One region of the Paenarthrobacter sp. CC6 genome, then DNA from elsewhere that is predicted to be linked to it. Evidence: riboswitches for the same ligand, from Rfam matches in the RefSeq annotation. Region 1 holds a riboswitch; each other region holds the start of a gene.
What was found. Region 1 has a riboswitch for glycine ahead of gcvP (aminomethyl-transferring glycine dehydrogenase). Riboswitches for the same ligand answer to the same signal wherever they lie in the genome.
Positions count from the first base shown of each region.

Region 2: another riboswitch for glycine. It lies ahead of cycA (D-serine/D-alanine/glycine transporter); the one in region 1 lies ahead of gcvP (aminomethyl-transferring glycine dehydrogenase).
Region 3: another riboswitch for glycine. It lies ahead of gcvP (aminomethyl-transferring glycine dehydrogenase); the one in region 1 lies ahead of gcvP (aminomethyl-transferring glycine dehydrogenase).

Region 1 is NZ_JARDAN010000033.1:1,233-10,762, reverse strand. It holds gene speB (agmatinase) at 1-854, opposite strand, end outside; gene PV760_RS20730 (MFS transporter) at 851-2,233, opposite strand; gene PV760_RS20725 (PucR family transcriptional regulator) at 2,403-3,896, shown strand; glycine riboswitch at 3,971-4,069, shown strand; gene gcvP (aminomethyl-transferring glycine dehydrogenase) at 4,218-7,064, shown strand; gene gcvT (glycine cleavage system aminomethyltransferase GcvT) at 7,076-8,209, shown strand; gene gcvH (glycine cleavage system protein GcvH) at 8,294-8,677, shown strand; gene glyA (serine hydroxymethyltransferase) at 8,674-9,530, shown strand, end outside.
Region 2 is NZ_JARDAN010000010.1:183,496-193,025, reverse strand. It holds gene cycA (D-serine/D-alanine/glycine transporter) at 1-1,423, opposite strand, end outside; glycine riboswitch at 1,570-1,668, opposite strand; gene PV760_RS12730 (FAD/NAD(P)-binding protein) at 1,744-3,681, opposite strand; gene PV760_RS12725 (prolyl oligopeptidase family serine peptidase) at 3,742-6,024, shown strand; tRNA gene PV760_RS12720 (tRNA-Ser) at 6,168-6,255, shown strand; gene PV760_RS12715 (MFS transporter) at 6,355-7,794, opposite strand; gene PV760_RS12710 (RecQ family ATP-dependent DNA helicase) at 7,906-9,530, opposite strand, start outside.
Region 3 is NZ_JARDAN010000030.1:21,667-31,196, forward strand. It holds gene PV760_RS20345 (nitrilase-related carbon-nitrogen hydrolase) at 1-65, opposite strand, end outside; gene map (type I methionyl aminopeptidase) at 254-1,033, opposite strand; gene PV760_RS20355 (helix-turn-helix domain-containing protein) at 1,103-1,405, shown strand; gene PV760_RS20360 (helix-turn-helix domain-containing protein) at 1,402-2,004, opposite strand; gene PV760_RS20365 (NAD(P)/FAD-dependent oxidoreductase) at 2,107-3,111, shown strand; gene PV760_RS20370 (hypothetical protein) at 3,223-3,438, shown strand; gene PV760_RS20375 (amidohydrolase) at 3,525-4,757, opposite strand; gene PV760_RS20380 (cyclodeaminase/cyclohydrolase family protein) at 4,860-5,519, shown strand; gene PV760_RS20385 (MFS transporter) at 5,526-7,076, opposite strand; gene PV760_RS20390 (TetR/AcrR family transcriptional regulator) at 7,150-7,689, shown strand; glycine riboswitch at 7,783-7,880, shown strand; gene gcvP (aminomethyl-transferring glycine dehydrogenase) at 8,059-9,530, shown strand, end outside.

The DNA.
Region 1 (9,530 bases):
ACGACGTCGGCGCCCACGATGTTGATGCCGTTGAGTCCGCGGAGCAGTGCCAGGAGCTCCCGGGAATGCAGACCACCCATCTCCGGGGTGCCGGTGCCGGGTGCGTAGGACGGGTCCAGGACGTCGATGTCGATGGAAACGTAGACGGGGGTGTCGCCCAACCGCTGCCTGACCTGGTCGATCGCCGCCGGGACGCCTATGACATCCAGGTCCGAGCAGCGAATGATTTGGAAACCGAACTCGTGGTCGCGCAGGAAGTCGTTGCGGTCATACACAGGACCACGGATACCCACGTGCATCGACTTGTCTTCCAACAGCAAGCCCTCCTCGAACGCCCTCCGGAAGATGGTTCCGTGCGTGACCGGCTGGTCGAAGTACGTGTCCCAGGTGTCCAGGTGGGCATCGAAATGGAGTAGAGCCACTGGTCCGTGCACTTTGTTGAGCGCCTGCAACATGGGGAGCGCGATGGTGTGGTCGCCGCCGATGGAGATGAGTTTCCTGTCCTGGCTGATCAGCGGACGGGCTTGCTCCTCGATCTCGCGGATGGCACGGGCGATGTCATAAGGAGTGCAGGCGATATCCCCTGCATCCACGACCTGGACTTCGTTGACTGGCTCCACATCCAGCTCCGGGTGGTAACCAGGGCGCAGGAGGCGGGAGGCTTCGCGGACTGCGGCCGGACCAAACCGGGCCCCTGGGCGGTAGGAGGTACCGCCGTCGAACGGTACGCCGACAATGGCAATGTCGTAGTCGGGGACGCGGTCAATCTGCGGCAGACGGGCAAAGGTACCCAATCCTGCGAAGCGGGGAACCTTGGTGGCATCGACTGGTCCGACGGGCTGGTGAGTGGTCATGACAGGGATCCTTCGGTTACTTTATTCGGCTCCGGGGTGCCCGGATTCTTACGGGAGGTGAGTTCTGAAAGGGATTTGTTGGCCGTTTCCGGCGCGAGCAGGAAGGTCGCCACCAAACCGACCAGGGAGATCACGGCGCCGATGAGCAGGGAACCGGCGGCGCCGAAGCTCACTATTGCGATGGGCATCAGGTAAGTGCTGGCGGCAGATCCGATGCGGCTGATGGCGGTACCAAAACCCACTGCCGTTGCCCGCACTTCGGTGGGAAAGAGTTCGTTGGGGTAGACGACTTCGAGGAAGCTGGAGGCGCCGGAAGCCAAAGCGAATACGGCCAAGGCGATGAACAACGGCGCGGCCTGGACGTCGGGAATGAAAGCCGGGATGGCCAAGGCCACCACGATGACCCCGAAGCTCCAGAGAAGCAGCCGGCGTCGGCCGATTCTTTCCACCAGCCACAGTCCGGGGATGCCACCGACAACAAACAACATGGAAATCAAGAACGATCCTCCGTAGAGGTTGGCGTCTCCGTGCATTCCGAAGGATGCCAGAAGGTCAGGGGCGAAGGTGTACACAGCAAAGAGTGGGATCACCTGGGCTGTCCAGAAAATGGAAACAAACAACGTCCGCTTCCAGAACTGGCCCCGGAAAATGTCCAGGAACCTGCCTTGCTTCGCCGGTCCCTCGCTGTCGGAAGCGATATCAGCCAGCCCATACTGCTGTCCGTAGACCTTCTTGATGACTGCATCAGCCTCCTCACGGCGACCACGTGACAGCAGCCAGCGTGGCGACTCAGGTGTCCCGAGCCGGCACAGCAGGGTGATGATGGCGAAGATCGCCGGGCTGGCGACCATCCAGCGCCAAGCGTCCGGTCCCATGTCGCGGAGCAGGAATCCGACGGCGTAGGCGACCGCTGCGCCAACAGCCCAGACCACAAAGGTGGCCCCAAGCAGGCGGCCGCGGTGCTTCTTGGGCAGGAACTCTGCCAGGAGCGACGTGGCGATGGGGTAGTCGGCGCCGATGGCCATCCCCAGGAAGAACCTGCACAGGACTACTTGCCAGACCTCAGTGGCAAAGCCGTTCAGCAGCGAGAAGACGGCCAGCGCTATGAGGTCGGCAATATACATTTTGTGGCGGCCGATCTTGTCCGTGAGCCACCCGAAGACGGCGCCGCCGAAGAAGATGCCTACCAGGCTGGCGGCACCGATCAGTCCAATTTCCCCGGTACTCAGCTGCAGTCCGGGGGTCATTGTGATCAGGGCGATTCCGATGATCGACAACGCGTAGCCATCGATGAACGGACCGCCGGAGGCGAAGAACGTCAGCTTTTTGTGGAACGCGGTCAGTGGGGCATCGTCAATGAGGTTGCTTGTTGCGCTCATTGCAACCCTCTCTCGTGAGTGCTCTTGGGGAGCGGGGAAGTAGTCATTCAATTCTTGGGTGACCGGCGTCACTCCGACTATCCGTAGATCGACTACAAATGATTAAGTTGCATATACATTTGTCTAAACGGTGCTGGCGACCATCCGGCACACCCCGGGAGGCCAAGGCATGGCAATCACCGTCGCTGAACTCGTCGCCGAACCGCAGCTGGGCCTGACAATCCTGGCCGGCTCGGCAGGAATGGATAACCGCATCACCTGGGCTCACACCTCGGACCTGCCCCGGCTCTGGGAGTGGGTCACGGGCGGCGAACTCATGATGACCAATGGTCTCTCGATTCCCGCCGACGCAGACGGGCAAGTGGCGCTCGCGGAGGCCCTGATGGACAGCGGTGCCAGCGCCCTGGCCATCGGAGAGAAGATGCACGCGCCGACCCTGACCGCGGAATTCCTGGCGGCGTGCGATCGGCTCCCCTTGCCCCTGGTCAACATTCCGTATCCGTTGCCGTTCATCGCGATCGCCAGGTCGGTTGCGGAGTCCTCGCTGCTCGAAGAGTCGCGTCGGCTCCGGCAGACGGCGCGCGTCTATGATCTGCTCCGCACCGCAGGTGCCTCCGAGGACCATTGGCAGAGCCTCGTTCAGCGGCTGGCGACCGAGTTGGACGCGGACCTGTTCGTCGTGGATCGCCGCTGCCTCCATCCCTGGCACCCCGATGGGAAGGCACTCCCGGAGTTCCTCGCTGATGCCTGGGCGCCGTCGTCGGGGCAGGTGTCGTTGGCGGGGAAGAATTTCCAGTGGCACCGCGTTCGGGGCAGGCACGTCCTGACCATGGATATCCCCACCCACGCGAATGCGCTTTTGGTGGTGTTGCCCAACGCCGAACCGCACCCGGACGCCGTCGTGCTCCTGCACGCCGCCACCGTGCTGGGACTGCAGCTTTCCCGCATCGTCCTGTCGCTGGAAGGCAGGCACCGCCTAGCGGGCGAGTTCCTGCTCCAGGCCTTCGACGGCCGGCTCGGCACGGCGGACATGGAAAGCAGGCTGGCAGCTTTCGAGGTTCCGGCACAGGGCTTCGTGGTCGCCTCGATCTCAGCGGACGACGGCGACAGGCTGGCCAACGTGCACATCGAACTGTGGCGGCACGGGGTTGCGTCGGCGTCGTTGAAGCGGAACAACAGGTTCCATGTGGTGGTCCCGGCCGACGTGCCCGACGACGTCCTGGTGCATTGCGCCGGTGTGGATGCCGCGATCGGGATAAGTGCGCCGGCAGCCGTTGCGAATATCCAACGCGCACTGCAGGAATCCCTCTGGGCGCTTGGTTCCGCCCGCGCCAACAAGCTGGCTTTGGCCCGTTATGCCCAGGGCCCGTCCTGGTTGGGCCTGACCAGTTTCGAGGAAGGGACCGCGTTGGTCCGGCGGCTCCTGGGGCCGGTTTTCGACTACGAGCAGAGCCAGGAAGGCGATCTCATTGTCACGTTGCGGACGTATTTGGACTCGCAGCGGTCCTGGCAAAAGACGGCGGCAACCCTGTTCACGCACCGGCAAACCATCATCTACCGGATCCGGAAAATCGGTGAGCTGACGGGCCTGGACATGGGTGAAACCTCCACGGTGGCCCAGCTCTGGTTCGCCCTTCAGATCCACGAGGCCATGCACGGGTAGGGGCCGCTTGCTTGCACTTTTGCGAAACCCCGCGCTATGGTGTGAAGCGTGTCACTCGCGTGACGCAACGCTTTTGATCTGCGGCGGGAGAGTCCTGCCGGTACATCCAGTCAGGCGCCGTAGGAGCAAATCCTCCCCAGGAATCTCTCAGGCCCATGTACCGCCGCGGTTAGGCAACTCTGGAAAGCAGTTCGGGTAACCGGGCTCACCGACGGTGCAAGCAGGCAACCATTCCTGCGGAATCTCTCAGGTCCAATACAGAGCGGGGAGGAACCCACATCATCGTGGCGCTCAGTGGGCGCCTGAATCATGGAGTTCCTCTTGACTGTTCAATCAACCCCCACCGCTTTCGCGGACCGGCACATCGGCGCCCGGCGCCAGGCCGACGTTGACACCATGCTCAAGGCCATCGGCTACGACTCTGTCGACGGCCTGGTGGACGTAGCCGTCCCCGATTCCATCCGCCAGGACACGGCCCTGAAACTGCAGGATGCCCTCACCGAGGTGCAGGTCCTCGCCGAACTGCGGAAGCTCGCATCCAAGAACAAGACCGCGGTCCAGATGATCGGCCAGGGCTACTACGACACCGTCACGCCCCCGGTCATCCGCCGCAACATCCTGGAAGCTCCCGCGTGGTACACGGCCTACACGCCGTACCAGCCGGAAATTTCCCAGGGCCGCCTCGAAGCGCTCCTCAACTTCCAGACCATGGTGCAGGATCTCACCGGCCTTCCCGTGGCGAACGCTTCCCTGCTGGATGAAGCCACCGCCGTGGCCGAAGCCGTGCTGTTGATGCGCCGGGCCAACAAGAACAAGACGGCCAAGGATGGCAAGACTGTCCTGGACGCCGACCTCCTTCCGCAGACCATCGCCATCGTGAAGGGCCGCGCTGAGGCGTTGGGCTTCGAGGTAGAGGTCGCGGACCTCTCCGCCGGTCTGCCCGACGGCGACATCAACGGCGTCGTCCTCCAGCAGCCTGGTGCTTCGGGCCGGGTTTTCGACCACTCCGGCGTCATTTCCGACGCGAAGGAACGCGGCGCACTGGTCACCGTGGCCGCGGATTTGCTGGCGCTCACCCTCATCACGCCCCCGGGCGAACAAGGTGCCGACGTCGCCGTCGGAACTGCGCAGCGCTTCGGTGTTCCGCTGTTCTTCGGCGGCCCGCACGCGGCCTACATGGCCGTGCGTGAAGGCATGGAGCGGACGCTCCCGGGCCGCATCGTCGGTGTCTCCAAGGACAACGCCGGCGTCCCCGCCTACCGCCTCGCGCTGCAGACCCGCGAGCAGCACATCCGCCGCGAAAAGGCCACCTCCAACATCTGCACGGCACAGGCATTGCTCGCGATCGTCGCTTCGATGTACGCCGTATACCACGGCCCTGAAGGCCTGAAGGCGATCGCCGAAACCGTCCACGGCCACGCCCGCACCCTTGCCACTGCGCTGCAGAAGGCTGGTCGCGAGCTCGTTGCCGACTCCTTCTTCGACACCCTCACGGTCCGCGTCCCCGGCAAGGCGGACAAGGTCATCGCCGCCGCCGAAGCCCGCGGCATCAACCTGCGGATCATCGACGCCGACACCGTGGGGGTTTCGGTTGATGAAACCACGACGCCGGAAGTCCTCTCCGCGGTAGCCGTCGCCTTTGGTGCCGGTCCGGTGGGGGACGCCTCCGGGTTCGAACTGCCCGAATCCGTAGTCCGCACCTCTGATTTCCTGCAGCACCCGGTGTTCAACACGCATCGTTCCGAGACGCAGCTGTTGCGCTATATCCGCAAGCTGTCCGATCGGGACCTCGCGCTGGACCGCACCATGATCCCGCTGGGCTCGTGCACCATGAAGCTCAACGCCACTGCCGAGATGGAAGCCATTTCCTGGCCGGAGTTCGCTTCGATCCACCCGTTCGCTCCGGACCACCAGACGGCCGGTTGGCGCGAACTGATCGAGGACCTGGAAGCCGACCTCACCGAGATCACCGGCTACGACCAGGTCTCCATCCAGCCGAACGCCGGCTCCCAGGGTGAGCTTGCCGGGCTCCTGGCGATCCGCGGCTACCACCTGTCCCGTGGCGATGAGCAGCGCAACGTCTGCCTCATCCCGGCCTCGGCCCACGGCACGAACGCTGCCTCCGCGGTGCTGGCCGGAATGAAGGTTGTCGTCGTGGCGACGGCATCCGATGGCACGATCGACCACGACGACCTGAAGGCCAAGATCGAGGCCAACAAGGACGCGCTCTCCTGCATCATGATCACGTACCCGTCCACGCACGGTGTGTACGACGCCGACGTCCGCGAAGTCTGCGATGCCATCCACGAGGCCGGTGGCCAGGTGTACGTTGACGGCGCCAACCTCAACGCGCTGGTTGGCTTGGCCCAGCCGGGCAAGTTCGGTGGCGATGTCTCGCACCTGAACCTGCACAAGACCTTCTGCATCCCGCACGGCGGTGGTGGACCGGGCGTTGGTCCGGTCGCAGCCAAGGCACACCTGGCGCCGTTCATGCCCGGCGACGCGAACAGTGATTCTGCCGAAGGCGGCGTCGCGATTTCGGCCTCCCGTTATGGTTCCGCCGGCGTTCTGCCGATCTCCTGGGCGTACGTGAAGCTCATGGGCGGCCAGGGCCTGACCGAAGCCACCAAGTCCGCCCTGCTGGCCGCGAACTATGTTGCCTCCAGGTTGGATGAGCACTTCCCGGTGCTCTACACAGGTGAAGGCGGACTTGTGGCTCACGAGTGCATCCTGGACCTCCGCGAGCTGACCGCGAAGACCGGCGTCACCGCTGAGGACGTAGCCAAGCGCCTCATCGACTTCGGATTCCACGCGCCCACGCTGGCCTTCCCTGTGGCGGGAACCTTGATGGTGGAACCCACCGAGTCCGAGGACCTGGCCGAGATCGACCGCTTCATCGAAGCCATGATCACCATCCGTGCCGAAATCGAGCAGGTGGCCAACGGTGATTTCACTGTTGAGAAGTCGCCGCTGCGCAACGCGCCGCACACGGCTGCCGCCGTCGTCAGTTCCGATTGGGCCCGCGACTACCCGCGTGAGCAGGCCGCCTTCCCGGTCCACCACCTCAAGCAGGACAAGTACTTCCCGCCGGTAGGCCGCATTGACGGTGCCGCGGGCGACCGCAACCTGGTGTGCTCCTGCCCGCCCCTTACGGACTTCGAAAACTAAGGACTCCTGAGATGACTGAGAACTACACAGCCCTGTATGAGCAGCACAAAAAAGCCGGCGCTTCCTTCACGGATTTCGGCGGCTGGCAGATGCCCCTCAAGTACGAGTCCGAACTCGCCGAGCACCACGCGGTCCGCAAGTCCGCAGGCCTGTTCGACCTCTCCCATATGGGCGAAGTCTGGGTCACCGGCCCCGACGCCGCAGCGTTCCTGGACTACGCCCTGGCGGGCAAGCTGTCCGCGATTGCGGTGGGCAAGGCCAAGTACTCGCTGATTTGCAACGCCGACGGCGGCATCATCGACGACCTCATTACGTACCGTCGCGCTGACGATAACTTCCTGGTGGTCCCCAATGCGGGCAACGCCAAGGTGGTTGCGGCGGCACTGAAGGAGCGGGCAGCCGGCTTCGATGTGCTGGTTGAAGACGCCTCCGCCGAGACGTCCCTGGTTGCCGTGCAGGGCCCAAACGCCGAGGCCATCCTGCTGAAACTGGTACACGCCGAGCAGCGCTCCTTGGTGACGGAACTGAAGTACTACGCGGCGGTGGAGGTTTCCATCACGTTCGACGGCGGCACCCAGGACCTGCTGTTGGCCCGCACGGGTTACACCGGGGAAGACGGCTTCGAGATCTACATCCCGAACGTTGACGCCCCCGGTCTGTGGGAAGCGCTCCTGGAAGCAGGCGAAGGCCACGGACTCATCCCCGCCGGCCTTGCCGCCCGCGACTCCTTGCGCCTCGAAGCCGGAATGCCCCTCTACGGCAACGAACTCTCCCGCCACGTGAACGCCTACGCCGCAGGTCTTGGCCCGGTAGTTTCCCTGGCCAAGGAAAGCGACTTTGTTGGCAAGGAAGCACTCGCCGCGATCAAGGCTGCCGGCGTGGGATCCACCATCGGCCAGAAGCTCGTGGGCCTCAAGGGCACGGGCCGTCGTGCCGCCCGTGCGCACTACTCCGTCCTCAAGGACGGTTCCCTGATCGGTGAGGTGACCTCGGGCCAGCCAAGCCCGACGCTCGGTTACCCGGTGGCGTTGGCCTATGTCGACGTCGAACATTCAGCGGTTGGCACCATCGTGGAAGTTGACCTGCGCGGCAAAGCGGAGCCTTTCGAAGTGGTGCCGCTGCCGTTCTACAAGCGCCAAAAATAAGAGTTTTTGTACACATAACGCCCCTATGAGGCCCTTTTGAGGGCATCAACTGTACAAAAACTCGAAGAGAGAGAAGGAATTGGAATGAGCAAGGTAGTAGCTGAATTGAAGTACTCGGCCGAGCACGAGTGGGTTGCCGCTGACGGGGACGGGCCGGTGGGGATCGGGATCTCCGCCGTCGCCGCTGACGCCCTGGGCGACATCGTGTACGTGGACCTTCCCGAGGTTGGTTCCACAGTGACCGCGGGGGAGACCTGCGGCGAGGTGGAGTCCACCAAGTCGGTATCGGATCTGTACTCGCCTGTGACGGGTGAGGTGACCGAGATCAACGACGCCGTTGTCGGAGATCCCGCGCTGATCAACAACGACCCCTACGGCCAGGGCTGGCTGTTCAAGGTCGCCGCCACCGAAGAAGGTCCGCTCATGTCGGCCGAAGAGTACGCAGCAGCCAACGGAGGCGAACTGTGAACCCGGCAGCCGTGACCGAATTCGAGCAGGTTGTGTCGGCGTCGTTGGACGCGCAGCTCTCCGAGCTGGACCCCGAGATCGCCGCGAAGATCGACGACGAACTGGGCCGCCAGCGCGACGGCCTGGAAATGATCGCATCGGAGAACCACACTGCCGTGGCTGTCATGCAGGCGCAGGGCTCAGTGCTGACCAACAAGTACGCCGAGGGCTACCCGGGCAAGCGCTACTACGGCGGCTGCGAACACGTCGACGTCATTGAGCAGCTGGCCATTGACCGCATCAAGGCATTGTTCGGAGCCGAGTACGCGAACGTGCAGCCGCACTCCGGCGCACAGGCGAACGCTTCCGTGATGCACGCGCTGATCAAGCCGGGCGACACCATCATGGGCCTGAACCTTGCCCACGGTGGCCACCTCACGCACGGCATGCGGATCAACTTCTCTGGCAAGCTCTACAACGTGGTCCCGTACGGGGTTCGCGAGGACACCCACACTGTGGACATGGCTGAGGTGGAGCGCCTGGCCCAGGAGCACAAACCGGCACTGATCGTGGCCGGCTGGTCCGCGTATGCGCGGCAGCTGGACTTCGCTGAGTTCCGCCGGATCGCTGACTCCGTGGGCGCCTACCTGATGGTGGACATGGCCCACTTCGCCGGCCTGGTGGCTGCCGGCCTGCACCCTTCGCCGGTCCCGCACGCCCACGTCACCACCTCCACCACGCACAAGACCCTCGCCGGTCCGCGCGGCGGAATCATCCTGTCCAACGACGCCGACATCGCCAAGAAGATCAACTCGGCCGTGTTCCCGGGCCAGCAGGGCGGACCGCTGGAGCACGTGATCGCGGGCAAGGCTGT
Region 2 (9,530 bases), on a different contig from region 1:
CATCCCGCTGCAATTCGGCCTGGAACTCCGCGTAGCGTGCCAGATGCGCGGGCCGGCGCCGAAGGATGATCCACGCGACCCCCAGAATCACAAACCACACGGGAGTGGCGAGCAAGGCAATCAGGGTGTCCGGCTGGGTGGTAAGGGCCCACAGCACGAAAGCGAAGAACGCGAACACCACCCACACCATCACCACGCCACCGGGCATCTTGAACGCTGACGACTCGTGCAGGTGTGGCCGGCGCTTCCTGAAGGCAAGGTAGCTGGCCAGGATGATCGACCAAACGAACACGAAGCACACCGCGGACACTGTGGTCACCATGTCGAAGGCCTTGCCAACGTCCTGGCCGGCGTACATGAGCACGACGCCGGACAGCAGCAGGACGCAGGACAGGAACAGGGCGTTGCGGGGTACTTTGCGTCCGGAGAGGGCGCCAAACACCTTAGGCGCGTCGCCCTCCTGGGCGAGACCAAACACCATGCGGGACGTGGAATAGATGCCGGAGTTGGCAGAGGACATGGCCGATGTCAGCACCACGAGGTTGACGATGGTGGCCGCTGCGCCGAGGCCTGCCAGGGAGAACATCGCGATAAACGGGCTGTGGCCGGCGGCGAACTGCGTCCACGGTGTGACGGACATGAGGATGATGAGGGCACCGACGTAGAACAGGAGAACCCGGATGGGGATCGAGTTGATGGCCTTGGGGAGGTTCTTCTCCGGGTCCTTGGCTTCGGCAGCGGTGGTGCCCACCAGTTCGATGCCCACGAATGCGAACACGGCGATCTGGAAACCGGCCACGAAGCCCATGAACTCGTTCGGGAAGAAGCCGCCATGGCTCCACAGGTTGGAGAAACCGGCCGGACCGGCGTCGGACTCGAAGCCGCTGAAGATCATGAACAGGCCAACAATGATGAGCGCAGCGATAGCCACGATCTTGATGAGCGCGAACCAGAACTCCGTCTCACCGAAGGCCTTCACGGTGGCCAGGTTCAGGAGCAGGAGAATGCCGATGGTGATGAGTCCCGGAACCCACAAGGGCAGGGAAGGCCACAATTCCTTGGAATAGCCGGCGATGGCGATCACGTCGGCGATCCCGGTAATGACCCAGCAGAACCAGTAGGTCCAGCCGGTGAAGAACCCGGCCCAAGGGCCCAGGAGGTCAGCGGCGAAATCGCTGAAGGACTTGTAGTTCAGGTTGCTGAGGAGCAGTTCGCCCATGGCACGCATGACGAAGAACAGCATGAAGCCGATGATCATGTACACAAAAATGACGGATGGGCCGGCTGCGGAAATGGTCTTTCCCGAGCCCATGAAAAGGCCGGTGCCAATCGCTCCACCGATGGCTATGAGCTGGATGTGGCGGTTGCTGAGCTGGCGTTCGAGATGGGGTGAACCGGCACTCGCGGAAGGATGAATCGTCAAAGGAACTCCGTCGTTCAGGCGGCACAAGGTGCCGCATTGATTCGGGTTCCTCCCCGCTCTGTACGTGGACCTGAGAGTTTCCGCGGGCATGGGCCTGCTTGCACCTTCGGTGAGTCCGGTGTGGCCGGACTGCTTTCCAGAGTTGCCTCGCCGCGGCGGTACATGGGCCTGAGAGATTCCTGGGGAGGGTTTGCTCCTACGGCGCCTGACGGGATGTACCGGCAGGACTCTCCCGCCGCAGATCAAAAGCGCGCACACCCTTGCGGGTGATGCAGCTCACACAGTAACGAAGGCTGGCAGGCAACGCAAGCCTGTGACGGCTAGAGGCCCAGGATGCTGCGGGCGATCTCGTCAGCGTCGCGCAAGGTCCGCTGGCCGCTGGCATAGGCCCGCCCGGAGCGGGGACGGGCTTCGGCGGCAATGGCATTGCCCCACTGCGACGCGGACAACTGCAAGCCCAGAACGTACATGTTTTCCGTGATGGATCCGTTGGCGGCAATGGGACGGTAAGGGTGTGGCTCAACGTCCAGGCCGGTGGTTTGCATGGGCGTCCCCTCCACACTCATCATGATCTTGGTCCGCACCAGGCCGTCGGCCATGAGCTGCTCGAGCAGCGGAGAAATGTTGATGCCCACCCTGTTGGCGGGTGACATCGCTTCGATCAGGGTGCGTGCTTCAGCGGGCCCCTCGTGGACCCAGGGTGACGCCGCCCGGAACACTTTTGCGCCACGATCGACGCTGAACTTGGGGTCCGGTCCCACAAAACTCACGACGCCGGCACGCGCCAAGGCGGCCAGCTGCTCCGAACGCAGCGCAGGAGGTCCGCTGGCCAACCCTTCGACAAACGACTCGAACCAGCCGCGCAGCCCTGCCAGCCAGGACTCGTCGGTGATGCCGCCATCGGCTACAACGGTCTTGAGGATGGCACGGCCGGTGTGGAGCGCGCCGATGGCCATCTTCACGGGGTCCGATTCGCCCAGCGCCGAACGCCGCGCGTCGTCGTCCAGGTACGCGGTGATCGCAGCATCCAGGTCACGCCGTGACGCGAACGTCCGGCCTGCCAACGGCGCCGCGAGCCCGCGCAGGTTCAAACGCCGTGATGCCGCCACATGCTTTTCAACCAGGACCTCCACGTCGCTTTCCCAGTTTGCCGTGGTGTGGGCATGCGGTTGGAGCGCGTCTTCGAGGTCGGCCAGGAACTGCGCCGGGTCCTTGATCGCGGCCGGCTGGGACCGGGCCAGCGTCGAATAATAGGCCCACAGCGCGTCCCGGTGCAGCAAGGGCCACAGGTCATGGTCGAAGCCGGGCTGGATGCCTGCGGCCCGGAACCGGTCCACTGCGTCCTCGGTCAGGTAGCGCATGGTGATGCTGCGCGGGTAATAGCCCTCCAAACCGGCCTTCGCCCGGTACGGCGTTCCCCTGCGTGACGCGGCGATGATCCTGGGCTCCCGGCCCGAGGCCCGGTACTCCAACACCCCGGCACCGGGCGCTCCGGCTTCAAGGAACTTGCCGCCGCGGCCCTCAGTCAGCTGGCCCATCACATCAAAGAAGTTCAAGCCCATGCCGCGGACAAGAACCGGCTCATTGTCCGGCACAACCTGCCAGTCAACGTCGGCGGGCGGTGCCGGCGGAAAGTACAGCAGGCCCAACTCGTCAGCTGCGCGCTTGAATGATTTCTGCTCCGGATTCAGCCGTGACTCGATGTGCCCCAGAGCCAGCACCACCGAATCGACGGTGAGCGTGCCGCCGTCGGCCAGTTCGACGTCGAACATCCCGTCCACGGGCCGCGCCGCAACGGCGAGCGTTTCATGGAAGGTGACTTCCACGCCGTCGGGCTTCCGCTCCAGCAACCCGGCCAGGGTTTGGCGCAGGTACCGCCCGTACAGCGCACGGCTGGGGAAATCGTGGGACTCGAGCGTGGCCAGCTCTGCCTTTTCTGCGTCGTTCAGCCCGGCACCGTCGCGACGCCGGGCCTCGCGCCACTGGTCGAAGGAACCACCCGCCAACGGTGCCGCCAATCCGGAATCCTCGGGGATGAGGGTGGGATAGAACGACTGGGTGTTCATCAGGTAGAGGCGCGACTGTTCCGGCTGCCACACGTGTCCGGAGCCGGCGGGGTACGGATCCACCACATGGATCTGCAGGGTGGCGCCTTCAGCTCTCTCCGCAGCCCAATTCGCGAGCAACCGTTCGAGGACACTGGTGCCCCGAGGGCCCGCCCCCACAAGGGCAACACGGTCGATTTGGGATTTAGCCACGCTCCAGCCTAACTTCTGCGTGACTTGCTTACCGTCGAAGTGTGTTGCTTGGATGGGGCGATGACCACCACAGAAGCTGATCCGTCGCCACTTTCCGGGAATGACACCGCGCCGGCCTCCGGACCGCGCCACGCGGCGGAGTCCGCACCTGAGCCCACGGATGAAAACGCCTGGCTTGAGGACATCCACGGCGAAGAGCAGTTGGCCTGGGTCAGGGAACAGAACGCCCGCACCGAGGAACTGCTCGAAGACGCCGATTACGCGGCGGTCGAGTCCGGCATCCTGGAAGTCCTGGACTCCACGGACCGGATCGCCATGGTCAACAAACGCGGCGATTTCTACTACAACTTCTGGAAGGACCAGGAGCACCCCAAGGGCCTTTGGCGCCGCACCACCTGGGAGAGCTACCTCACCGAGGATCCCGAGTGGGATGTACTGCTCGACGTCGATGCCCTTGCCGCTGCTGAAGGTGTTGAGTGGGTGTTCCACGGTGCCGGTTTCCTCCGTCCTTCGGACGGCGCAGAGTACCGCTTTGCCATGGTTTCGCTCTCCCCCGACGGGGGCGATGCCGACCGCCACCGCGAGTTCGACGTCGAAACGCGAACCTTCGTGGACCCGGCAGCAGGTGGCTTCGACATTCCCACAGCCAAAGGCAACATCAGCTGGTTGGATGCCGACACCCTTCTCGTGTCCAGCACAGCTGAAGGCTTGCCCGCCACGTCGTCCTCCTATGCACGGACCGGCGTCAAGCTTCGCCGCGGGCAGTCGCTCGCGGACGCTGAGCGCCTGTTCGAAATTCCGGAGAACCACATGCTGGCCATGGTGGCGCACGATTCCACGCCCGGTTTCGAGCGGACCTTCGCCGTTGACTACATCGACTTCTACAACCGCAGTACGTGGCTGCTGCGCGACGACTCGTGGGTGGCCATTGACGTGCCCACCGATGTCAACATCAGCGTCCACCGCGATTGGCTGCTTTTCCGACCCCAGGGCGATTGGGAAGCAGCGGGGGTCACGTACCCGGCCGGCTCCCTGCTGGCCGCAGATTTCGAAAGCTACCTGGCTGGCCCGGCTGAGTTGCTGGTCCTGTTCACCCCTGATGCGCACACGTCATTGCAGTCCTGGAGCTGGACCAAGGATTACCTGCTGCTGAACCTCCTCCGGGACGTCTCCTCCGAGATCAGGGTCCTGGATCCGTCGGCTGTTGACGCCTCAGGCTCGTGGGCCTCCACCGTCCTGGACGCCTGCCCTCCCCTGCATGACGTCAATGCCTACGCCGTGGATGATGAGGACGTCTCCGACTCCGGTGCCGGGAACGACTTCTGGTTGGTGGCCACAGGCTTCACGACACCCACCACTTTGACCCGGGGTACGCTTTCGCCTGCAGCAGCGCAGGACACGGCCGACGGTGACGTGGCTGACGGTGGCGTGGTGAGCGGTGGCGTGGTGAGCCGGCACACCGAGGTGAAGCGGTCGCCGTCGTTCTTCAACGAAGCCGCCTACGAGGTCCAGCAGCACTTCGCGGTTTCCTTGGATGGCACCAAGGTTCCGTACTTCCAGGTGGCCTCCAAGGACCTGGTACTGGACGGGGAGAACCCCACCCAGCTCTCCGGCTACGGCGGGTTCGAAGTTTCCCGTACCCCGGCGTACAGCGGGACGATCGGGCGCGCCTGGCTGGAGCGCCGTACTGCGGGCATAGCGTCCGACGACGGGGCTGCCGCCCACTCACGCGGCGGCGTGTACGTGGTTGCCAACATCCGCGGCGGCGGGGAGTATGGCCCCTCGTGGCACCGTGCAGCACTCCAGGAGAACCGTCACCGTGCCTACGAGGACTTCGCCGCAGTAGCCAAGGACCTGATCTCGCGTGGCGTGACCAGTCGTCGTCGCCTTGGCTGCGTGGGCGGCTCCAATGGTGGCCTGCTGGTGGGCAACATGCTGACCCAGTACCCGGAACTGTTTGGCGCTGTCTCCTGCGGTGTGCCCCTCCTGGACATGCGCCGGTACACCAAGCTCTCGGCGGGCTACTCCTGGATTGCCGAGTACGGTGACCCGGATGTGCCGGAACAATGGGATTTCATCCGGACTTTCTCGCCGTACCACCTGCTTCGGGACGGCGTGGAGTACCCCGAAACCTTCATCTGGACAGCAACCTCTGACGACCGGGTGGGGCCGGTGCAGGCCCGGAAGATGGCGGCACGGATGCAGGCCATGGGGATTCCGAACGTCTGGTTCCACGAAGCCCTCGAAGGTGGGCACGCGGGAGCCTCGGACAACCGGCAGGCTGCAGCACTGCAGGCACGGAGCAACCACTTCCTGTGGGTTTCCCTGGCCGGAAGCAACTGACGCCTGTTTCGATGGTTCCCTGCGCACAAGGCCACGCGCACGGCACGAATAGCAGCGGGACATCGAAACGGACACCCGGCTTTGGCGTGTTTTGCGCTGGACGGCAGGTTCTGCGTATCCTTGGTGGGCTAGCAATAGCAAAGGGAGACGTGCCAGAGCGGCCGAATGGGCTTCACTGCTAATGAAGTGTGGGGCACAACTCCACCGGGGGTTCAAATCCCCCCGTCTCCGCGAACAGGCCCCGGTTTTCGAACCGGGGCCTTTTGCGTTTAAGCGAGCCAATGGCCGTGGCAGCGCCAGCGACCAAGCCGGGACGCCCGCCGACAGGGTTCAGGCGCGCTTTGCCCCGGCTGAGGTACCGCTGACCTCGGCTCCTGCGTGACGGTGGAGGGTCAGGCTGTCCACCGTACTGATGAGCATCAGGACGGCCATGGCGATGAAAGCACCCTTGTATGCCCCCACCTGGTCCGTCCCGAAAAGACCCGTGGCTTCGAAGAGGCGCAGGAACAAAGCTCCCACCGCGATCCCGGCCGCAGCTGCCAACTGAACGAGGGTTGCCGAGATGGCGTTGGCCGAGGGCAGCTGCCCCGGGACGATGTCCGCATATTGCACCGAAGCGTAGGCGGAAAAACCAATGGAGCGGAAGGCGCCGCTGAACAGCAGCAAAGCGAAAATCAGCGGTTCCGGTGTTTGGGCGTCAAGGAACGCGCACAAAGCGAACGTTACGGCGGAAGCGAACGACGCGAAGACAAGCACGGCTTTGAACCCGAAGCGCCTGATCAGTGGCGTGGTGGCAGGTTTGATCCCGATATTGCCGACGAAGACTGCCGCCACCATGACGCCGGCCTTCAGCGGGTCCCAGCCGAATCCAGCCTGGAACATCAGGGGCAACAAGAAGGGGACCGAACTGATGGTCAGCCGGTAGATGAAGCCACCGGTTGAGGTCGCCCGGAAAGTCCTGGTACCGAAGACGCTGAGGTTGAACAGTGGTACTTTCGCTTTCCCCATCCACCAGACCGCCCCTGCCAAGGACAGCACTCCGGCGGTTACCACCACTACAGCGAGGACATTGGATGCGTGGCCGCCCAAGGTTTCCAGCCCCACCACCAACGCCCCGACGCCAAGGGTGGTCAGCATCAGCCCGAACCAGTCAAGGCGGCGCTTTCCATCGAATTGCGTCCGAGGCACCAGCCGAAGTGCAGCGATGAAGGCTGCCAGGCCCAGCGGGATGTTGATGAGGAAGATCCAATGCCAGGAAAGGAACGTTGTGAGGGCGCCACCGACCATCGGCGCAAGTACCGGTGCGAGGAGCCCGGGCCAGACCAGATAGGCCGTTGCCCGAAGGAGCTCGGATTTCGGCGTACCCCGCAGGACCACCAGTGTCCCGACAGGAACCATCATGGCCCCGCCGATCCCTTGGGCCACCCGGCTGAGTGTGAGCATGGTCAGGTCGGTGCTCACGGCGCAGAGCAGGGAAGCAATGGTGAAAACGGCTATGGCCAGGCAGAAGATCCGGCGAGCGCCGAACCGTTCAGCGAGCCAACTGCTCAGTGGGATTCCCATCGCGACCGTCACCAAGTAGGCCGTCATGGTGATGTTGATGTCGGCCGGTGCGACTCGGAAGTCGGACGCAATGCTCGGAATAGCGGTGGTCAGGATAGTCCCGTCAAGGAACTCCATGAAAAACGTCGCGGCCACCAACAAGGCCAAGCGGGGGCGCCAACTGGTCTCGCTGGCTTCTTCGATGCCTGCGCTGGGTCTTGTGGTCATGGCTCCGGTCCAAGTTCGTCGCTGGTGCTCCACGAAGGCAGCAGGGGGCGTTTCCTCGATCCTATAGACCTGATGTGGGAGCGATCACAAAATGACGCTATTTTCCTTCCGCTACCCCGCTTGCGCCAATGCAAGTGGGAGGACCGCTGCTACGCCTGCCTGCCGCAAAGCCCGCGCCGATACCGTCATCGTCCAGCGACTGTCGACCAGATCGTCCACCAACAACACAGGCTGGCTCCCGATATCGGCAAGAGCCTGGGCAAGTTCAGGCCCGACCACCAGCCGGTCCCACACGCCGGCGAGCCTGTAGGCGCTATTGCCGCCACGCGCGCCGGTTGGACCACCGTGAGCCGGCTGCAGCTGCCCCAAGTACGGCATTCTGCCTATTCCGGCTATCCCCTGGGCCAGCGAATCCACTAGTTGCGGTTTGCTTCGCGACGGGATGCTGACGACAGCCACCGGGCGTCCGACGCCGCTCCACGGCGTTCCGCCCTCGGCGCCTGACCACTCCCTGAGGACCTGCACGCATGCCTGCAGCATCCCCTGATCTACGGCCCGGTCCGGCGCACCGGCAGCAAACAGTTCACGGAGGGCGCCGCCCCAGCCAAGGTCTGTCAGCCTGGCCAGGACACGTCCCTCTGCAACGCTTTCGTCGGGTTTGATCTTTCCCTTGACGGCGACACCGAGCCGGTCCATTCCGCTGGGCCATTGAAGGCGCGGCTCTATTGCGATTCCTGCCCGGCGAAGAGTCTGATCTGCCGCCTCCACCGCCGAGTCCGCCACATCCACAGGGAACCATCGGCCCGCACAGTTGTCACAACGTCCACAGGCGGCAGCAGTTTCATCATCAAGCACCGAGGTGATGTACTCCATCCGGCAACCGGCCGTGTCCTGGTAGACCACCATGGAATCCTGCTCATCCACCCGCGCCTCGGCAATGCGCGCATAGCGTTCGGCGTCGTAATTCCATGGCCGGCCGGTTGACCGCCAACCGCCGCCAACGCGCTCGACGGCGCCATCCACCGCCAAAACCTTCAAGAGCAATTCCAGTGGCGTCCGGCGAAGGTCCACGCGGGTTTCCAATGCGACGGTGGACATGGCTGTGCCGGCATCGCCGAGGACAGCCAGCACGGCAGCTGCCTTCTCCTCGGACGGCATGGATGCTGTAGCGAAGTATTGCCAGATCTCGCGGTCTTCCGACCCAGGAAGGAGCAGTACATCGGCATTGGCGGCGCCACGGCCCGCGCGGCCGACTTGCTGGTAGTAGGCGACCGGTGATGATGGCGCCCCAAGGTGGATCACGAAGCCGAGGTCCGGTTTGTCGAAGCCCATGCCCAGGGCAGAGGTTGCCACCAGCGCCTTCACCTGATTGTCCTTGAGCAGTTGCTCTGCCCGTTCCCGGTCGGCGGGATCGGTCCTGCCTGTGTAAGAGAGCACGTTGTGTCCGGCTCCGGCAAGCAACCGCGCAGTGTCCTCGGCCGCAGAGACGGTGAGCGTATAAATGATGCCGCTCCCCGGCATGTCTGCAAGGTGGGTCAGCAGCCAGCCCAGCCGGTCCTTGGAGTCGGAGAGATTGAGGACCCCGAGTCGCAGCGACTCCCGCCCCAAGCCCCCGCGGATGGTCAGCACTCCTGCGCCGAGCTGCTCTTCAATGTCATGGACCACCCTGGAGTTGGCAGTAGCAGTGGTTGCCAGGACTGGAACAGTCTCCGGCAACTGGGCGATGAGGTCGGAGA
Region 3 (9,530 bases), on a different contig from region 1:
GTCCGCGTGGAGGGTTCGGTGCGGGCCAGGGAAGTCGGGGCTTCGAGGCGGGTTATTTCAATCATGGTGGCATGTACTCCGATGAGACGACAGTCACTAAATGAATAGCGTTCATTTAGTATGGCGCGAGTCACGCTGGAGCGCAAGGGGAAAACGAATGCCAATCATTTATGACAGCCCGGACCCCTACTCGGCACCCCTGCGGACGCCCTGCCGAGCGCCCCTTCCGCCCCGTCGCGGCCCGGGAGCAGGCCTAGCCGGCCACGGTGGGCAAGGTGAGAATCTCGGCTCCGTCCGGGGTGATGGCGATCGTGTGCTCGCTGTGGGCCGTCCGGCAGCCGGTGACGCTGCGGAGGGTCCAGCCGTCGGGATCAGTCACGAGCTGGGCGGTATCCGCCATGACCCACGGTTCCAAAGCGAGCAGCAAGCCAGGGCGCAGCTTGTAGCCGCGGCCAGGGCGTCCCATGTTGGGCACATGCGGTTCCTGGTGCATGGTTGAGCCGATTCCGTGGCCGCCAAACTCCGTGTTAACGGGATATCCTGCCTCGCCGAGGACGGAGCCAATGGCGTAGGACAGATCGCCGATCCGCGCGCCGGGCCGCGCCGCTGCTATGCCGGCACGCAGGGCGCGTTCGGTTGCCTCGATCATGGCCACGCTTTCGGCGGGCTTCGCGTCGCCGACGATGAAGCTGATGGCAGAGTCTGCTGCGATTCCTTTCAGGGAGACGGCCAGGTCAAGGGTCAGCAGGTCGCCGTCGGCAAGCGCGTAGTCCCGCGGCAGTCCATGGAGGACGGCGTCGTTGACGCCTGTGCAGATGTAGTGGCCGAAGGGGCCGCGCCCAAACGATGGCGCGTAGTCCACGTAGCAGGACACCGCGCCGGCCTCGAGGATCATGGCCTTGGCCCACGCGTCGATCTCCAGGAGGTTGGTGCCAACAGTGCACCGGCTCTTGAGCGTGTGCAGGATGTTGGCCACCAGGGTCCCTGCGGCCCGGGCACGGGTCAGTTCGCTGGTGCTGAGGATCTCGATCATAGGGGACCTTTCCGGAGTTGATGCCAATAACTATCCCGGCCATATTATCCCGGTATTACAATTGGAGCCATGGTCAGGTTGCCGCTCACACCCGCAGAGGCCGAGCGCGGACAGCGTCTCGGTGCCCTGCTCCGCCGTGCGCGGGGCGCACGCTCCATGCTGGAGATTGCCCTCGATGCCCGTGTTTCTCCCGAAACGCTGCGCAAAATCGAGTCGGGAAGGGTTGCCACTCCCGCCTTTCCCACGGTGGCGGCCATTGCCGATGTTCTTGGACTTTCGCTCGATGAGGTGTGGTCCGAGATCAACCAGCCCGACGCCGGAGCGGACCCCGCCGTGTCGCGCCGCAATGCCCGGGAGTTCCTGGCTTCCTAGATTTCCGCCTGCTGGTCCTGCCGCTTGGGCCGTGCCCGGACGTGCAGGCGCTCGCCTTGCTGGCCGAACAGGGTGAGCAGTTCCACCGGTTCAGAGGTAGCGCTGGCGAACCAGTGTGGGGTGCGGGTGTCGAATTCCGCCACTTCCCCGGGTTTGAGGATGAAGTCGTTCCCGCCCAGGACCAGCCGCAGTTTCCCATTGAGGATGTACATCCAGTCGTAGCCTTCGTGGGATTGCGGGTCTGGAATTTCCTTGCCCGTTCCGGCTTTCAGCACCATCTTGAAGGCCTGGATTCCGCCGGGGCGGCGAGTGAGGGGCAGCGCGGTGCCCCAATGATGGACGTGTGGCTTGAGATGGATGCGGGGGTCGCCCGTTTCCGGGGCGTCGATCAACTCCTCAAGAGGTACTTGGTGAAGCCGTGCAATCGGCAGCAACAGTTCCAGGGTGGGTTTGCGCTGGCCCGACTCCAAGCGGGACAGTGTGCTCACCGAGATCCCCGTGCCTTCCGATGCCTCTGCCAGCGTCAGGTTCCGTTGGGTCCGCATCGCGCGCAGGCGCGGACCGACGGCGTCGAGCATTGCGCTGAAATCCTTTGCCATGTCCCCAGTTTGCCATAGTGGCAATTTTTCTTGCCGCTTCTGTCGACATCGACCAAGGATGGTAGGAGCGGCGGAAGGCCGCAACGAGTCGACGGAGGCACAGTGAGCAGAGATACGAAGACGGAAACCGCGGACGAGTACCAGGTTGTGGTGATCGGAGGTGGCGCAGCTGGGTTAAGTGCCGCCGTGACGCTTGGCAGGGCCCTCCGGTCCGTCCTGGTGATCGACGCCGGCGAGCCGCGGAACGCGCCGGCTGCCGGGGTCCATGGTTTCCTGTCCAGGGACGGCATTGATCCCAGGGAATTGTTGGATATGGGGCGGGAAGAAGCACGCGGCTACGGGGTGGACTTCATCGCGGGCGTCGCCGTCGCAGCGCGCTCGACGGCGGGGGCCGAGAAAGGCGCGGAGCTCTCCTTTGATGTTGAACTGGCCGATGGGCGGACGGTGAAGGCCCGCCGGATCCTTGTGACCACGGGGCTGACCGATGTTCTGCCCGACATCGACGGCATCCGGGAGCGGTGGGGTCGTGATGTCCTGCATTGCCCCTACTGCCACGGCTGGGAGGTCCGGAACAAAGCGATCGGCATACTGGGCTCTGTTCCCATGGCGTTGCACCAGACGATGCTCTTCAGGCAGTGGAGCCCGAACATCACGCTGTTCCTTAATGACGTGGTGGAGCCGACGGACGCAGAGTGGGAGCAGTTGGCTGCACGCTCGATCAGCGTGGTGGAAGGCAAGGTGGAGTCACTCGCCATCCAGGATGATGCGTTGAGGGGTGTCGTCCTGGCCTCGGGAACAGTCATCCCGGTGGAGGCCGTAGTGACCGCAACCAGGCTGGAGGCAAGGTCCGCAGTGCTGGAGTCGCTTGGCGTCCCGGTGGTGGAACACCCCATGGGAGTAGGACACCACGTGGAAGTGAATCCCATGGGCGGGGCCACCGCGGTTCCCGGCGTCTGGGCTGCGGGCAATGTCGCGGACCTGATGGGACAGGTCATGGCGTCGGCCGCTTCGGGCGTCATGGCCGGGGCCGCCATCAACGCCCACCTGGTGGCGGAGGAAACCAGGTTGGCGGTGGACGTTGCGCGGCTGTCCAGCCTCGCCCGGTGACCACCACAAGCTGAAACGGAACTCCTGCAAAAAAGTGGTCGACTGCAAAAAAGTGGTCGACGTGCGGCCGGAGTGCGAGGACTATTAAAGAACGCCACTAAGGGAGGTTGTATGTGCTACGCGTACTATGACGACTTCGAGCGGCGCACGAAGAAGGACTCCGCGCGCAAGCCCGAGACCACAACTGAAGAGGCCAGGAAGGAACCGGTTGCCCCGGCGGAGACCCTCCAGGCATCGGAAGGGACACTCTGGACTTTCCTGGCACGCCGTCGCAGGGAACCTGTGGTTTACGAACCGAAGGTTGACCGCATCCACGAGAAGGTCTAGGCCCCGCCTGGACTGGAACGAGTAGAAGATCGCGAAAAAGGCGCCGGTCTGCCGGCGCCTTTCCCGTGTGCCCGTCCACGCGCAGGCTAGTTGTTTCCGCCTGTTGAACCGAGGTACTCCAGAGCGGCTGTGACCAATGCTTCCGTTCCCTTGGCCAGCGTGGGCTGGATCAGGGGCGCGAAGTAGGGCGAGTGGTTCGAGGGAATATCTTCGGGGAGGCGCCCCGTCGTCGCCCATTCGCGGAACAGGGCAGGGTCGGCGCCGCCGAGGAACCAAAACACCAACGGCGCGTCGGCACCCTTAGCCAAGGCTCCTACGTCTTCGCTGCCGGATACGGGCCCGGGATCAATGACCTGTGCCTCGCCGAACCTGGCCTTGAAGGCCGCTGTAATCCTGCCTGCTGCCGACTCGTCGTTAACTGTCAGCGGGAAGTGCTCTTCGAAATGGATCTCCGGGTCCTTGGGAGCGCCGGATGCCGCTGATTCCCCTTGCACTATGCGCTCAATCGAACCGAGGATTTTGTCCCTGGTGGAATCGCTGAAAGTGCGGACACTGAGGCCGAGGGTTGCCGTCTCGGGGATGATGTTGTTCTTGGTGCCGGAGTGGATCTGTCCTACGGTGACCACGGCGGAGTCGCTGGCGGCGAGTTCACGCGACACGATGCCCTGCAGGCGGATGGTGGCAGCGGCGGCCATCACCACCGGATCAATGGTGGTTTCAGGGCGCGATCCGTGCCCGCCGCGGCCGTGCAAGGTGATGTTGAGGGAGTCTGCGGAGGCCATGGTGACGCCGGCCCGGATGCCGAACCATCCGGCGGGGAAGGGGGCCACATGCTGTCCGAGCACTACATCGGGCTTCGGCACGACGTCATAGAGGCCGTCGCCAACCATCGCCTGCGCACCGCCACCCCATTCCTCGGCGGGCTGGAACACGACGATCAGTGTGCCTTGCCACCGGTCACGTTGTCCGGCCAACGCTTCTGCTGCTCCCACGAGGCAGCTGACATGGACATCGTGTCCGCACGCATGCATGACCGGAACATCGTTTCCGTCAGGATCGACACCCATGGCAGTACTTGCGTAGTCCAGTCCCGTTGACTCCTTGACCGGGAGGGCGTCCATGTCGGCCCGGAGCATGACGACCGGCCCGGCTCCGTTCTCAAGGGTGCCCACCACGCCCGTCTTGCCGATGTTGCGGTGGACGGTGAAGCCAAGATTCTCCAGGTGCCCGGCTGCGATCCCGGCGGTCCTGGTCTCTTGGAAGGACAGCTCCGGGTTGGCGTGCAGGTCTTTGTAAAGCTCTTCGAGGTCAATGGTCATGGGTTTACCCTTCGTTCGACGCCTTCGGTCTGGCCAGTGTATCCATCCGCGTTGTGCGAACCCTGTGTGTGCGAACCTGGCTGTCACGGCACACTTGATGGCATGACGAATTCCGAACCCGCCACCACGCAGCACTCCACGGTTGAGGACTGGACCGCAGCCCTGGCAGAGTCGAGCGGCTCGCCCGGGGGCGGCGCCGGTACCGGGGTGATGCTATCCATTGCGGCTGCCTTGACGTCAATGGTGGCCGGGTACACGGAAGCCGAGGGGCAGCAGCGTGACGAGCTTTCCGCTATCCATGCCAGGGCCCATGAGCTCAGGGAAGCGGCTCTCCAGCTCGCGGACGAGGACGCATCTGCCTCCAACGCCTTCGGGGCTGCTTTCCGCCTCGACCCCGGACCGGAACGCGAAGAAGCCATCCACCAAGCCTCCGTGGACGCAGCCAAGGCCTCCGCCGTCCTGGGTGAACGGGCCATCGACGCCATTGAAGACCTCGGCTGGCTCGCTTCCCACGGGAACCCGGCCCTCGTCGCCGACGTCGTGGTGGGTTTCGGTGCGCTGCGGGCCGCCATAGCGGGGGCGAGGACCAACGTGAGCTTCGACCTCGCTTCCCTGACCTCCGCGGGGACTTCCCTCGAGGAGGTCAGGGAGCAGCAGCCTGGGCTGTGGACAACGGTCGGCCGGCTCAGCGACGCCCTGGAGCGAATCGACCAACTGACTGCCGGCGTCGACAAGAAGGCGGCACCCACGGAAGCCGTGTAGCTTCCCTTACTGCGCTTTGGGAACCTTGCGCAGTACGACGGCGGCCATCACTGCTGCTCCTGCCATCAGTACCAGCCCAATCGCCGCGGTGATGTGGACGCCGGAGTCGAAGGCTATCCGGGCGGCGGTGGTCAGTGCCTCCGACAACTGGGCGGGGAGCCCGGATGCCGCGTCAACCGCACCTGCCAGAGTCTCCCCGGACTTCCTCGCCGCCTCTGTGGGCACACCGTCGGGAATGACGAGGTTGTGCTGGTAGGACGCGGTGAGGATTGAACCGAGCACGGCTGTTCCCAGGAGGGAACCGAGTTCGTAACCGGTCTCGGAGATGGCCGAGGCCGCCCCTGATTTGTCTGCCGGCACGGACGCCAGGATGAGGTCGTTGGAGATGGTCTCCGCTGCACCCACGCCGACGGCCAGGACCGTCAGGGCTGACAGGAGGAACACCGGTCCGCTGCCGTGGTCACCCACGACGGCCACCAGGTAGCCTATGGCGCTCAGTGTCAGTCCGCCGGCCACCACGAAGCCGGGCCGTACTTTCTTGACCAGCGGTACTACGAGCAGGCCGGCGATGACGGTGGCCAGGAGGGCCGGGATCATGGCGATGCCGGCTTCCATGGGGGACTGCCCTTCGACCAGCTGCAGGTGCTGGGCAAAGAAGTAGATGAACCCCGTCATGGAGAACAAGGACAAAACATTCGCCACGATGGCCGTGCTGAATACCTTGTTCTTGAACAGGGAAACATCCAGCATGGGGCTTTCGATCCTTTGCTGGCGGCGGACGAACAGAATGCCCATCACCAGGCCAAAGCCCATGAAGGCAGCAGCTGAGGCACCGAAGCCGTGGACCGCGAATTCCTTGATGCCGTAAACGAAGGGCGCCATGGTGACCACGGACAGGACAATGCTGGACACATCCACCCGGCCGGGGTTGGCGTCCTTGGACTCGGGAATGAGTACCCGGCCAAAGGCAAGGAGTGGCAGAAGCAGGAATGCTGCTACCAGGAAGACGGCGCCCCACCAGAAGTGCTCCACCAGCCAGCCGCCGAAGATGGGACCAAGGGCTGCGCCGCCGGAGAATCCGGCAGCCCATACAGCGATCGCGAGCCGACGGCGGTTGGGGTCGGTAAAGATGTTCCTTATCAAGGACAACGTGGATGGCATCAGCATGGCGCCGAAGACGCCGAGTGCAGCGCGTCCGGCAATAAGCCACTCCGCGGACGGAGCGAATGCCGTAGCAGCCGAAACCGCCGCGAAGCCTGTGCTGCCGATCAGAAGCAACCGGCGTCGTCCGATCCGGTCACCAAGGTTGCCCATGGAGACCAGGAGCGCAGCGAGCACCAGCGGGTAGGCGTCAACGATCCACAGGAGCTGTATGCCGCCCACGTCCAGGGAGCGGGCGATTTCCGGCAGGGCAAAAGTGAGCGCGGTGTTATCGACGGCCACCAGCAGCACCGGGAACATCAGCAGTGCCAAGGCCGTCCAGTCGCGCCACGGTGCAGCCGGGCCCGTCAAGGGGGCGGCGGAACGGGGTGCTTGGGTTGAGGACGGCGAGAACATGCCTCTTACTGTACCGTCCAGACGGTATAGTTACAAATTCAACCCCCGCAATTCTTTAGGGAATGATGTACACATGCCACGAAAACCAGTTGCCCGGGACGCCGTCCTGGATGCCTACGAATCCCTCCTGATCGAGGTAGGGGAGCGGGCCGCTACCCTGGATGCCGTCGCCAAGAGGGCCGGTGTCTCCAAGGGCGGGCTGCTGTATCACTTCCCCAACAAGGAAGCCCTGATCAGCGCCTTGCTGGAACGCCTGGACGAGTTGGCGCAGGAGGACATTGAGCAGATGAAGGCCGCGCCGGACGGTTCCGCTGCCTACTTCATCCGGTCCTCCCTCTGGGCCGACACCCCCATGGACAGGGCCTTCGTTGCCGCCACCAGGCTCGCTGAAGTAGCCCATGAGGAAACGCGGCGGCGCTTCGCAGGAATCCAGCAGCAGTGGCTTGATGTCCTGGCCGAAGACGTAGGACCGGAGATCGCCAAGGCCGTCAGCTACATGGGCGACGGCCTTTATTTCAACGCGATGTTCGAGGGCGGGCAGGGGGCCGGCAACGCCGGCCGGGAGGCCGACGTCGAAATCCTGCTGGGGGTCCTGGACCGCCTGCGGAAGTGACTGCTCATCCATTTGCCGCAGGGCCTTGCACGTAGGACAATTAAGCCTTGTGGCGTGCCCAGCGTGGCGCCCACAGACAACTGAACATGCCTTTGATCTGCGGCGGGAGAGTCCTGCAGGCACGTGATGCAGGCGCCGTAGGAGCAAACCCTCCCCAGGAATCTCTCAGGCCCACGCACCGCCGCGGCGAGGCAACTCTGGAAAGCAGCAGGCACTCCACGCCATTGACGTGGGATGCTGTGCTCACCGACGGTGCAAGCGATTCGTTGTGCGGACAACACGCGGAAACTCTCAGGTCCAATACAGAGCGGGGAGGAACCCGAGCCGCTGTGGCGTACCCAAACGCCGCCCAAGTATTGGAGTTCCTTCGTGACGGTTAGTTCTGCCTCCACCACCTTCGTCGATCGGCATATCGGCGCCCGCCGACAGGCCGACATTGAGACCATGCTCAAGTCCGTTGGCTACGACTCTGTCGACTCGCTGGTCGACACTGCCGTTCCGAACGACATCCGCCAGGACGTCGCCCTCACCTTGCAGAACGCGCTGAGCGAAGTCGAGGTCCTGGCCGAGCTGCGCAAGCTCGCCTCCAAGAACAAGACCGCGGTCCAGATGATCGGCCAGGGCTACTACGACACCATCACGCCGCCGGTCATCCGCCGCAACATCCTTGAGTCCCCGGCCTGGTACACCGCTTACACCCCGTACCAGCCTGAAATTTCGCAGGGCCGCCTTGAAGCACTCCTGAATTTCCAGACCATGGTCCAGGACCTCGTTGGCCTGCCTATCGCCAACGCCTCGCTGCTTGACGAAGCAACCGCCGTGGCCGAGGCCGTCCTCATGATGCGCCGCGCCAACAAGAACAAGGCCGTGCAGGACGGCAAGACTGTGCTCGACGCAGACTGCCTCCCGCAGACCATCGCCATCGTCAAGGGCCGTGCTGAAGCCCTCGGCTTCGAGGTTGAGGTTGCCGATCTTTCAGCCGGCCTTCCGGAAGGTGCCATCAACGGCGTCGTCCTCCAGCAGCCCGGTGTTTCCGGCCGCGTCTTCGACCACTCCGCCGTCATTGCCGAGGCCAAGGAACGCGGCGCACTGGTCACCGTTGCCGCCGACCTCCTTTCCCTGACGCTCATCACCCCTCCGGGTGAGCAGGGCGCTGACATCGCCGTGGGTTCCGCCCAGCGCCTGGGTGTCCCGCTGTTCTTCGGCGGCCCGCACGCGGCCTACATGGCCGTCCAGAAGGGTCTCGAGCGTTCCATGCCGGGCCGTCTGGTGGGCGTTTCCAAGGACGACGCCGGTGTCCCCGCCTACCGTCTGGCCCTGCAGACCCGCGAACAGCACATCCGCCGCGAGAAGGCCACGTCCAACATCTGCACCGCGCAGGCGCTGCTGGCCATCGTCGCTTCGATGTACGCCGTCTACCACGGCCCCGAAGGCCTGAAAGCGATCGCCGAGACCGCCCACAGCCACGCCCGCACGCTCGCAGCGTCCCTGAAGGCTGCCGGCGTCGAGGTCCTCCACGGTTCGTTCTTCGACACCATCACCATCCGCGTCACGGGCAAGGCAGCAGAGATCGTCGCCGCCGCCGAGGCCAAGGGCATCAACCTGCGCGGCATCGATGCCGACACTGTTGGCATCTCCGTTGATGAGACGACTACGTCCGACATCGTCGGCAGCCTGCTCGATGTCTTTGGCGCTTCGGTCACCGATGCCGCCGAGGACTTTGCGCTGGAGGCTTCCGTTGAGCGCACCAGCGCATTCATGCAGCACCCGGTGTTCAACACCCACCGCTCCGAAACCCAGCTTCTGCGCTACATCCGCAAGCTCTCCGATCGGGACCTCGC